2 regions of the Caulobacter sp. FWC26 genome follow, and region 1 is predicted to be linked to the other one. Evidence: predicted binding sites of a transcription regulator. Region 1 holds the regulator's gene; the other holds the start of a gene.
The links. Region 1 encodes LexA, which represses DNA repair genes until DNA is damaged. Its sites were predicted from a motif close to ATGTTCNCNANNTGTTCT; they were not measured.
Positions count from the first base shown of each region.

Region 2: the regulator LexA is predicted to act here: its motif matches at 2,762-2,779, upstream of recA (recombinase RecA).

Region 1 is NZ_CP033875.1:2,314,167-2,318,577, forward strand. It holds gene CSW63_RS12545 (lysophospholipid acyltransferase family protein) at 1-451, shown strand, start outside; gene CSW63_RS12550 (class I SAM-dependent methyltransferase) at 502-1,353, shown strand; gene lexA (transcriptional repressor LexA) at 1,525-2,229, shown strand; gene CSW63_RS12560 (isocitrate lyase/phosphoenolpyruvate mutase family protein) at 2,308-3,075, opposite strand; gene CSW63_RS12565 (ComEC/Rec2 family competence protein) at 3,119-4,411, opposite strand, start outside.
Region 2 is NZ_CP033875.1:3,261,822-3,266,232, reverse strand. It holds gene CSW63_RS17165 (DUF885 family protein) at 1-972, shown strand, start outside; gene CSW63_RS17160 (EAL domain-containing protein) at 1,013-2,620, opposite strand; gene recA (recombinase RecA) at 2,885-3,955, shown strand; gene CSW63_RS17150 (OsmC family protein) at 4,229-4,411, shown strand, end outside.

The DNA.
Region 1 (4,411 bases):
CTACTTCGTCGGCGCAGCCGACGCCTTGAACCTTGATCTCAGCTTCATCGGCAAGGCCTCGCTGTTCAAGGCGCCATTCGATCAGATGATGCGGGACCTGGGTGGCATCCCCCTCGACCGCGAGCGCTCCAAGGACATGGTCAGGGCCATGGTCGAAGAATTCGGCCGTCGAGACACCTTCATGCTGACGATCGCGCCCGAGGGCACGCGCGGTAAGGCGCGGCAATGGAAGACGGGCTTCTATCACATCGCCATGGGCGCCAAGGTCCCGATGGTGCTGGGGATGATGGACTACCAGCGAAAGGTCGTGGGCCTGGGCCCCGCGATCTATCCGACCGGCGACTACGCCGCCGACATGCGCCGGATCGCCAGCTTCTACCAGAGCTGCACCCCGAAGTTCCCTGAGTTGGCCACGCGGTTCGACGATCTGGACACGGCGTCGGACGCCTAACGGACGCCACGGATCTATAAGACGAGCGCCGGGACTGACAGGAGAATCGGATGCGCGCCTTACTGACCTCGTTGAAAGCCCTGGCGCCGTCGCCGATCAAGCGCGCTTGGCGCCGGCTGCGACCGTTTGCTCGCGTCTCATCTCCGTCCGACCAAAGCGCGAGCGACGACACCGGATCGGTAAGCGCGCCAAGAGAACTTTGGCATCTGGTCGGCGCCGCCGACGCCGACTTCGTCCGGGTAGGCCAGGGATTCAAGTCTCTCTTCCTGGACGCTGGCCTAAAGCCCCATCACGCCCTTCTGGACGTCGGTTGCGGGATCGGCCGCGCCGCGGCGCCGCTTGTCGACTATTTGGATGAGAACGGCCGCTACGCGGGTTTTGACGTGATGGCGGAGGCCATCGACTGGTGCCGCGCCAACATCGCGGTCGGAGATCCGCGATTCGAGTTCCTCCACGCCGACATGCACAGCGACCGCTACAACCCCGGCGGAACCCAGCCGGCCAGCGCATATGTCTTCCCCTATCCCGACGCGAGCTTTGACTATGTCTGGCTCGGTTCGGTCTTCACCCACCTGCTGGCGGCCGACCAGGCGCAGTTCGCGCGCGAGATCACGCGGGTGCTGAGGCCCGGCGGCGTCAGCATCATCTCGTGGTACCTGATCGACGACGAGGCGCGCGCCAACGCCAGCGAGGGTCGCGCGGCCTTTGACTTCGCCCATGCTCTGGACGGGTGCTGGACTGCGACGCCAGACTTGCCCGAGGCGGTCATCGGCTATGACCTTCAGGCTGTGCGAGACCAGTATGAGGCGCTGGGCCTCGACATTCTGAACCAAGCGCTGGGAGTCTGGCGGCGGGAGCCCCTCCAAGACCAGGACATCATCATCGCCCGCAAATGCACCTGAAAGATTTTATTAAGCTTTTGATTCTTCAGACCTTTTAGCCTCAACTTTTGCTAAGCCTCTGAAATTGAGCGTGTTTCCCGCGTTAACGAACCTCGACTTGACATTATCGCGGAACACCAGGAGAACATTCGCAAGGTTTGCGGTTTGTTCCGCGCTCCACCCGAGGCCGATATGCTCACGCGCAAGCAGCACGAACTGCTGATGTTCATTCACGAGCGGATCAAGGAGACCGGCGTCTCCCCGTCGTTCGACGAGATGAAGGAGGCTCTGGACCTGGCGTCCAAGTCGGGCATCCATCGCCTCATCACCGCCCTGGAAGAGCGTGGGTTTATCCGCCGGCTTGCTCACCGCGCCCGCGCGCTGGAGGTGGTGAAGTTGCCTCAGCAGGCGACGACCGCCGCGCCGCCCAAGGGGCGTGGCGCGTTCCGTCCGCAGGTCTTCGAGGGCGGCGGCGCTCCAGCGCAAGCCGCGAGCGCCGCCGCGCCAGCCAACGACAGCCGCGAACTGCCAATCCTGGGCCGGATCGCTGCGGGTACGCCGATCGATGCGATCCAGCACGAACGCGAGCGGCTGCCGGTGCCGGAGTCTATGCTGGGCGGCGGTGAACACTATGTTCTGGAGGTTCAGGGCGACTCGATGATCGAGGCCGGAATCCTCGATGGCGACTATGTCATCATAAAAAAGGGCGACACCGCGACGTCGGGCGAGATTGTCGTCGCGTTGGTTGGTGAGGAAGCCACCCTGAAGCGCTTGCGCAAGAAGGGCGGCTCGATCGCTCTGGAGGCCGCGAACCCGAAATACGAGACCCGCATTTTCGGGCCCGACCAGGTCGAAGTTCAGGGCAAGCTGGTCGGCCTGATCCGGCGCTATCACTAAGGTCGCTAGGGGCCACTGAAGCCCAAGGCCCTGATCCTCAAGCGGGATCAGGGCCTTTTTCGCGTTCACCGTCTCGCTTTAGCTAACAGACGTCAGTCGCCCTTCGCGCGCCAGCCGTTCAGCCATAGCGTCGAAACCAGCCCAAGCGGCGCCCGCCAGCGCGCCGCCGCTGCTGACTCGGCGCACGCCCAACGCCGCCAGGTTCTCGACCTTCATGTCCGAACCCCACAGCAGCACGTTGACGGGCTTGGGAGCGACCGCTCGAACGATGGCTTCGATCTCCTTTGGATCACTGACCGCAGGCGCGTAGAGGCAGTCCGCACCAGCGTCGGCATAGGCCTTGAGACGCTCCAAGGCCGGTCCCAGATCGCGACGGCCGCGAAGATAGCCCTCGGTCCGGCCGACCAGCATCACATCCTGGCCACTGGCGTCGATAGCCGCGCGCGCCGCCTTGAGCCGCTCGACAGCGACGGGAACGTCGTAGAGCGCCGCCCCCGACCAGTCCTCAATCGATAGGCCCGCGATCCCGGTCGCGACAGCCAGCGAAACGCTCTCGGCCACCTCGTCCGACGTCTCGCCAAAGCCGTTCTCGAAATCGGCGTTCACCGGCAGATCCGTGGCCGCGCAAAGCATCGCCAGGTGGGCGATCACCTCGTCGCGCGTCACCTGGCCATCGTCCTTGCCCAAGGAACAGGCCATGCCAGCGCTGGTCGAGGCCAAAGCCTTGAACCCCAACGTCTTGAGCCGCTTGGCGCTTCCCGCGTCCCAGGGATTAGGAAGAACGAAACATCCCTCCAAATGCAGGGCGCGGAAGGCTGCGCGGCGGGCGGTGAAGGCGGTGGACATGATGGCGCTCCTCGTGGTCCCGCAGACGGGGCGGCGCCCGTTTCTAATCCCGCTGCGTGACATCGCGTGTCAGCAGGGCGCTCCAGGGCCGCTGGCCACGTAGCGGCTGGGCCCAGACGATCCGCCAGCCGTCGGGACGTCTATAGAGCTCAGCTGCTCCCAAGCGCGCGAAATCCTCGCCGGTCAGCAGCACGGTCTCGGCGCAAAGCGGCGGCGCTCGCACCGGCGCAGGTCCTCGTATGACCACGATTTCGCTCCGAACGCACAACCCGGAGAGGGTCTCGGCGTCGGGCGTCTTGCGCGACCAGGCCAAAGCCAGACGCACGGGCGCCCCCAAACCCGGCGCGCAGACGCGGCGATCGCAGACGTAGAGACGCCAGGCGGCCGGCTCCAGCCCCCTGCGTCTTGCCCAAAGCTCCGCGCCAAAGCGCTTGGCGTCGGTCCGGAGCAGCACAGCCGCGTCGCCTGACCGCACTGCGGCAGTGGCGCCGTCGGCGGCGATCCAGGCGTCCGGCGGCGCAGGTCTGGGCCACAGCGCGACCGACAGCGCCAGAGGCGCGCCGATCCAGCGCAGTCTTCCTTTCCACAGGCACAGGATCATCAAACCCAGGAACGCCACGACTAGGACCTGCGGCGGCGCGCTGGCCACCACCTGCTGCGCACCGTGCGCGTTGGCGAAGGCGTTGGCCACCGCCAGCATTGCGTCTACGCCCCAGCCGGCCAGGGCTAGAAGCGGCCCTCCTAGTCCGATGGGCTCCAGGACGGCGCCGATGGCCAGGAACGGCATGATCACGAACGAGGACAACGGCGCGACGGCGAGGTTGGCGGGCAGCCCCCAGACCGCGACCCGGTTGAAATGCTGCATCGCGAACGGCGCGGTGGCCAGTCCTGCGACGAGACTGGCGGCGACACTGGCCGCCAGCCAGGCGACCATGGCCTGCGGGACGCGGATCCACCACGGCGTCGAGATCTCACGCACCGGCCGTGGCCACGCTTCGGCCAACGCCACCAGCGCGGCGGTTGCGGCGAACGACATCTGGAACCCCGGCTCACCGGCGGTTTCCGGCTTGAGCAGCAGAATGAAGAGGGCCGCCAACGCCAGGCCATGCAGCGTGATCGCGCGCCGATCGAAGAGGATCGCCAGAAACGCCACGCTCGCGGTGATGGCGGCCCGCTCGGCCGGCGGCGGCGCGCCCGAAACGACGAGGTAGCCGATCACGGCGATCAAGCCGGCGCTCGCGGCGATCTTCTTCCCGGGCGCACGTAGCGCCAGCCAGGGCCACGCGGCGACCCCGAGCCGAACGGCCATGAACACGAAGCCGCCGACGATCGCCAT
Region 2 (4,411 bases), 950 kb from region 1:
TACGCGGTGTCGCTGAAGAACTACACGACCTCGACCTTGACGCCCGAAGAGATCCACCAGCTGGGTCTGGACATGGTCAAGTCGATCGAGGCCGAGGCCGACAAACTGTTCAAGAAGATCGGCATGACCAAGGGCACGGTCGGCGATCGGATGCGCAAGCTGGGTGAGGACATCTACCCCAACACCGACGCGGCCAAGGAACAGCTGATCGCGGATCTGAACGACAAGGCCAAGTGGATCGAAAAGCAGCTGCCGGCCTATTTCGGCCAGCTGCCCAAGGCGCCGCTGGAGATCCGTCGCGTGCCCAAGGCCATCGAGGCCGGCGCGCCGGGCGGCTACTACAACTCGCCCTCGCTGGATGGGAAGCGCCCGGGGATCTACTGGATCAACCTGCGCGACACCAAGGAGCAGGCCAAGTACACCCTGACCACCCTGACGGTGCACGAAGGGGTTCCGGGCCACCATCTGCAGCTGTCTTTGTCGAACGAGGCCAAGGGCCTGCCGCTGATCCGCAAGATCATCGGCTTCTCGGGTTACGCCGAGGGCTGGGCGCTCTATTCCGAGCAGCTCGCCGTCGAGATGGGCATCTACAAAAACGATCCGCGCGGCCAGATCGGCATGCTGCACGACGCCCTGTTCCGCGCCGTGCGCCTCGTGGTCGACACCGGCATGCACTACAAGAAGTGGAGCCGCGAGCAGGCCATCAAGTACATGGCCGAGACGATGGGCGATGAGGAAAGCGGCGCGACGACCGAAATCGAGCGCTACGTGGTGTGGCCCGGCCAGGCCTGCAGCTACATGATCGGCAAGATCGTCTGGCTCCGCGCCCGCGCCAAGGCCCAGAAGGCGCTCGGCAAGAAGTTCGACATCCGCGAGTTCCACGACGCGGGCCTGCTGTCGGGCATGACGCCTCTGACCGTGCTGGAACGCGTGGTCGACGACTACATCGTCGCCAAGGGCGGCAAGGCCTGAGTGAGGTTCTGATCGGTCCTTCCCACGCGGGGAGGGCCGGTCAGCCCCAGCTGTCGCTGGCGCCCGCGCGTCGCGCCAGCGGCGTGACCGTGGCGGTGGTGCGCAGGGCGGGGGACGGCTTGTCGGAAGGCTTGCCGTAGAGCCAACCCTGGGCGAAGTCGACGCCGACGTTGCGCACGATTTCCTCGACCTCGGCGGTCTCGACCATCTCGGCGACGGTGCGAACCTTGAGGTCGCGGCACAGCTCGACCAGGCGGCGCACCAGGGCGCCGTCACGGCCATTGTCGGCCAGTTCCCGGACATAGCGGCCGTCGATCTTCACGATGTCCAGGCTCAGCTGCTGCAGATAGGCGAAGGACGACGAGCCCGCGCCGAAATCATCCAGACACACCAGCGAGCCCAGCGCGCGCAGGCTCTGGATGTGCTGGTTCGCGAGGGTCAGGTTGTCGATCGCGCGGGTCTCGGTGATCTCGAAAATCAGGCGGCCCTTGGCCCCGTCATAGCGGGACAGCAGGCGGCTCACATGGTCGATGAAGCTCTCGTTGCCGATCGTCTGGCCCGAGATGTTGACCGCCAGCTTAAGCTTGCGCTCCTGGTCGTTGGCCAGCTTCTTGACCACCTGTTCGACGATCGAGTGATCCAGTTCCTCGATCAGGTCGAACTCTTCGGCCATGCGGATCAGCGCGAACGGGCTGCCGCCGTCCTCGAACCGCACCAAGACCTCGTGGTGATGCGCCAGGCCCGTCGCCAGCGAGACCACTGGCTGATAGGCGAGGGTAAATCGGCGCTGGCTCACCGCGACGCCCAGTGCGCCGGCACGGGCCAGAGTGCGCTTGACGGAGCGGTTCATCGCCTCCGACAGGCTCATCGGCGGGGTGTCCTTGAGCCCCTCGCGCAGGAAGTCGTCGAGCGCATAGCGTAGCGCCCGCAACGCGCGGGCCGAGCCGCCGCCGCTTTCCAGCGGGACCAGATGAGCGCTGGCTTCGGCGCTGACCATTCGGGTCAGGCGCTTGATCATGTTCTCTGGGCGGTCGTCGCGCTGACGCAGCACGGCGAAGCGGTCTTCGGAAAGCTTGGTGGCGGCCGCGCCGGCGTGGGCCTCGGCGCGAAGCGCGCTGGCCACACGCACATCGAGGGCGGCGGCCTCGGCAGGTGAAAGGCCCTGGCGCATGTTGGCCAGGCCGGAGAACTCCACCATCGCCAGTTCCAGCTCGATGCCGGTGACGCGCGCGGCCTCGAACAGTCCCTGAGCGATGTCGTCGAACGACTCGCGTGGTTGCAGCGAACTGGCGCTGAGCGGCGGACTCGCCGGCTGGGCGGCCGTGAGAGCGGCCGAGACGCGCCCTCCGTTGTCGGGCAGGGCCCGCAGGACCACGCGAACATTGCGCTCCCCCGGGCCCGCCAGACGAAGCACCACCGGACCACGCCGGACGCCATCGTCGGCGCAGCCGAGCATGGCTTCCATCAGCGGCTGATCATCGGCGTGGAACAGGTCGACCCAGGCCTTCCCGGTCAGCGCGGACTCGCTTTTGCCCATCACTTTCTGGGCGGCGCCCAGGGCTAGGCGCACCTTTCCACCCTGCAGCTCGACCAACAGGTCGGCGCTCGCAAAGGCCAGCCCAAGCAGACGGCGCGGATCCAGAGACAAGGCGGCGTTTCCCCTATTTCTCGGTGAAACTGCCATGACGGGGCTTAAGGAGCGGTTTCAGGCGGTCCGAACGGCATACCCAAAATCGGTAAAAGCGCGCTCGTGATGGCAGTGCGACAAAAACGGACGTTTCTGGGTAAGGGAACATCTTGCGAACATGGAACAAAGCATGTACGCATTCACCATGTTCCACAGGTTGCTGAGGCGGGGCGCGGGAAGCGCCAATCGGGCGGCCGGAATCATGGAATAGAAGGCGGATCAATCATGACTAGTCAGGCGGCTTTGAAACTCGTGGCCAAGGAAGAAGGCGATAAGCAACGCGCGCTAGAGGCGGCTCTCGCCCAGATCGACCGCGCGTTCGGCAAGGGCTCGGTGATGAAGCTGGGCGAAAAGGGCAAGGTCGAGATGGAGTCGGTTTCGACCGGCTCGCTGGGCCTCGACATCGCGCTCGGCATCGGCGGTCTGCCGAAGGGGCGGATCATTGAGGTCTACGGCCCGGAAAGCTCGGGTAAGACCACCCTGGCCCTGCACGTCGTGGCCGAGGTCCAGAAGGCCGGCGGCACCGCCGCCTTCGTCGACGCCGAACACGCGCTGGACCCGTCCTACGCTTTCAAGCTGGGGGTCAATCTCGACAACCTTCTGGTCTCTCAGCCTGACAACGGCGAGCAGGCGCTTGAGATCACCGACACCCTGGTGCGGTCGGGCGCCGTGGACATTGTGGTCGTCGACTCGGTCGCAGCGCTGACGCCGAAGGCCGAAATCGAAGGCGAGATGGGTGACAGCCTGCCGGGTCTGCAGGCGCGACTGATGAGCCAGGCGCTGCGCAAGCTGACCGCCTCGATCAACAAGGCCAACACCATCGTCATCTTCATCAACCAGATCCGCCACAAGATCGGGGTGATGTACGGCAGCCCGGAGACCACCACCGGCGGCAACGCGCTGAAGTTCTACGCCTCGGTGCGCCTGGACATCCGCCGCACCGGCTCAGTGAAGGCCCGCGACGAGATCATCGGCAACAACGTCCGCGTGAAGGTGGTGAAGAACAAGGTGGCCCCGCCTTTCCGCGAGGTCGAGTTCGACATCATGTACGGCGAGGGCATTTCGAAGCTGGGCGAAGTGATCGATCTGGGCGTCAAGGCCGGGATCATCGACAAGGCTGGCTCGTGGTTCTCGTACGGCAGCCAGCGCATCGGCCAGGGCCGCGACAATGTCCGCGAGTTCCTGAAGAACAACCCTGATATCGCCAACAGCATCGAGGCGGCCGTCCGCAAGTCGTCCCAGAAAATCGAGGAAGAGCTTCTGGTCGGCGGTCCCGAGGAGGGCGACGAGGAATAGGTCGTCCCTCCGAAGGTTTCGCGGCCTTTGCCCGCACTCGCGGGCGTTCCCCGCCTTCAACACGCCCGCGGCGGACCGCCGCGAAGGTCGCGATCAGGCCGCCTGGACCCCATGCCAGGCGGCCTACTCTTTCAGGGGCGGGAGGCTGGACAGTTGTTCCTCGGCTTGATTGGGGGCGGCATGCAGCGTGAAGGTCGGGTTTCGACCCAAGTTCACCTCCAATAGTAAGCCCGCCGAGGCGGAGCTAATCTCTACGCTAACAGGAGGACGCTCATGCTTGAGTACCGCGTTACCGCACGCCGTGTGGACCAGCACGGCTCTGTGGCCCAGGCCAAGGGGGCTGAGGTGGTGCTGGACACAGACTTGGCCGGCCGCCCGGACGCTTTCAATCCCGCTGAACTCTTCCTGGCCGCGATCGCCGCCTGCATGATCAAGGGCATTGAGCGCGTCACCCCA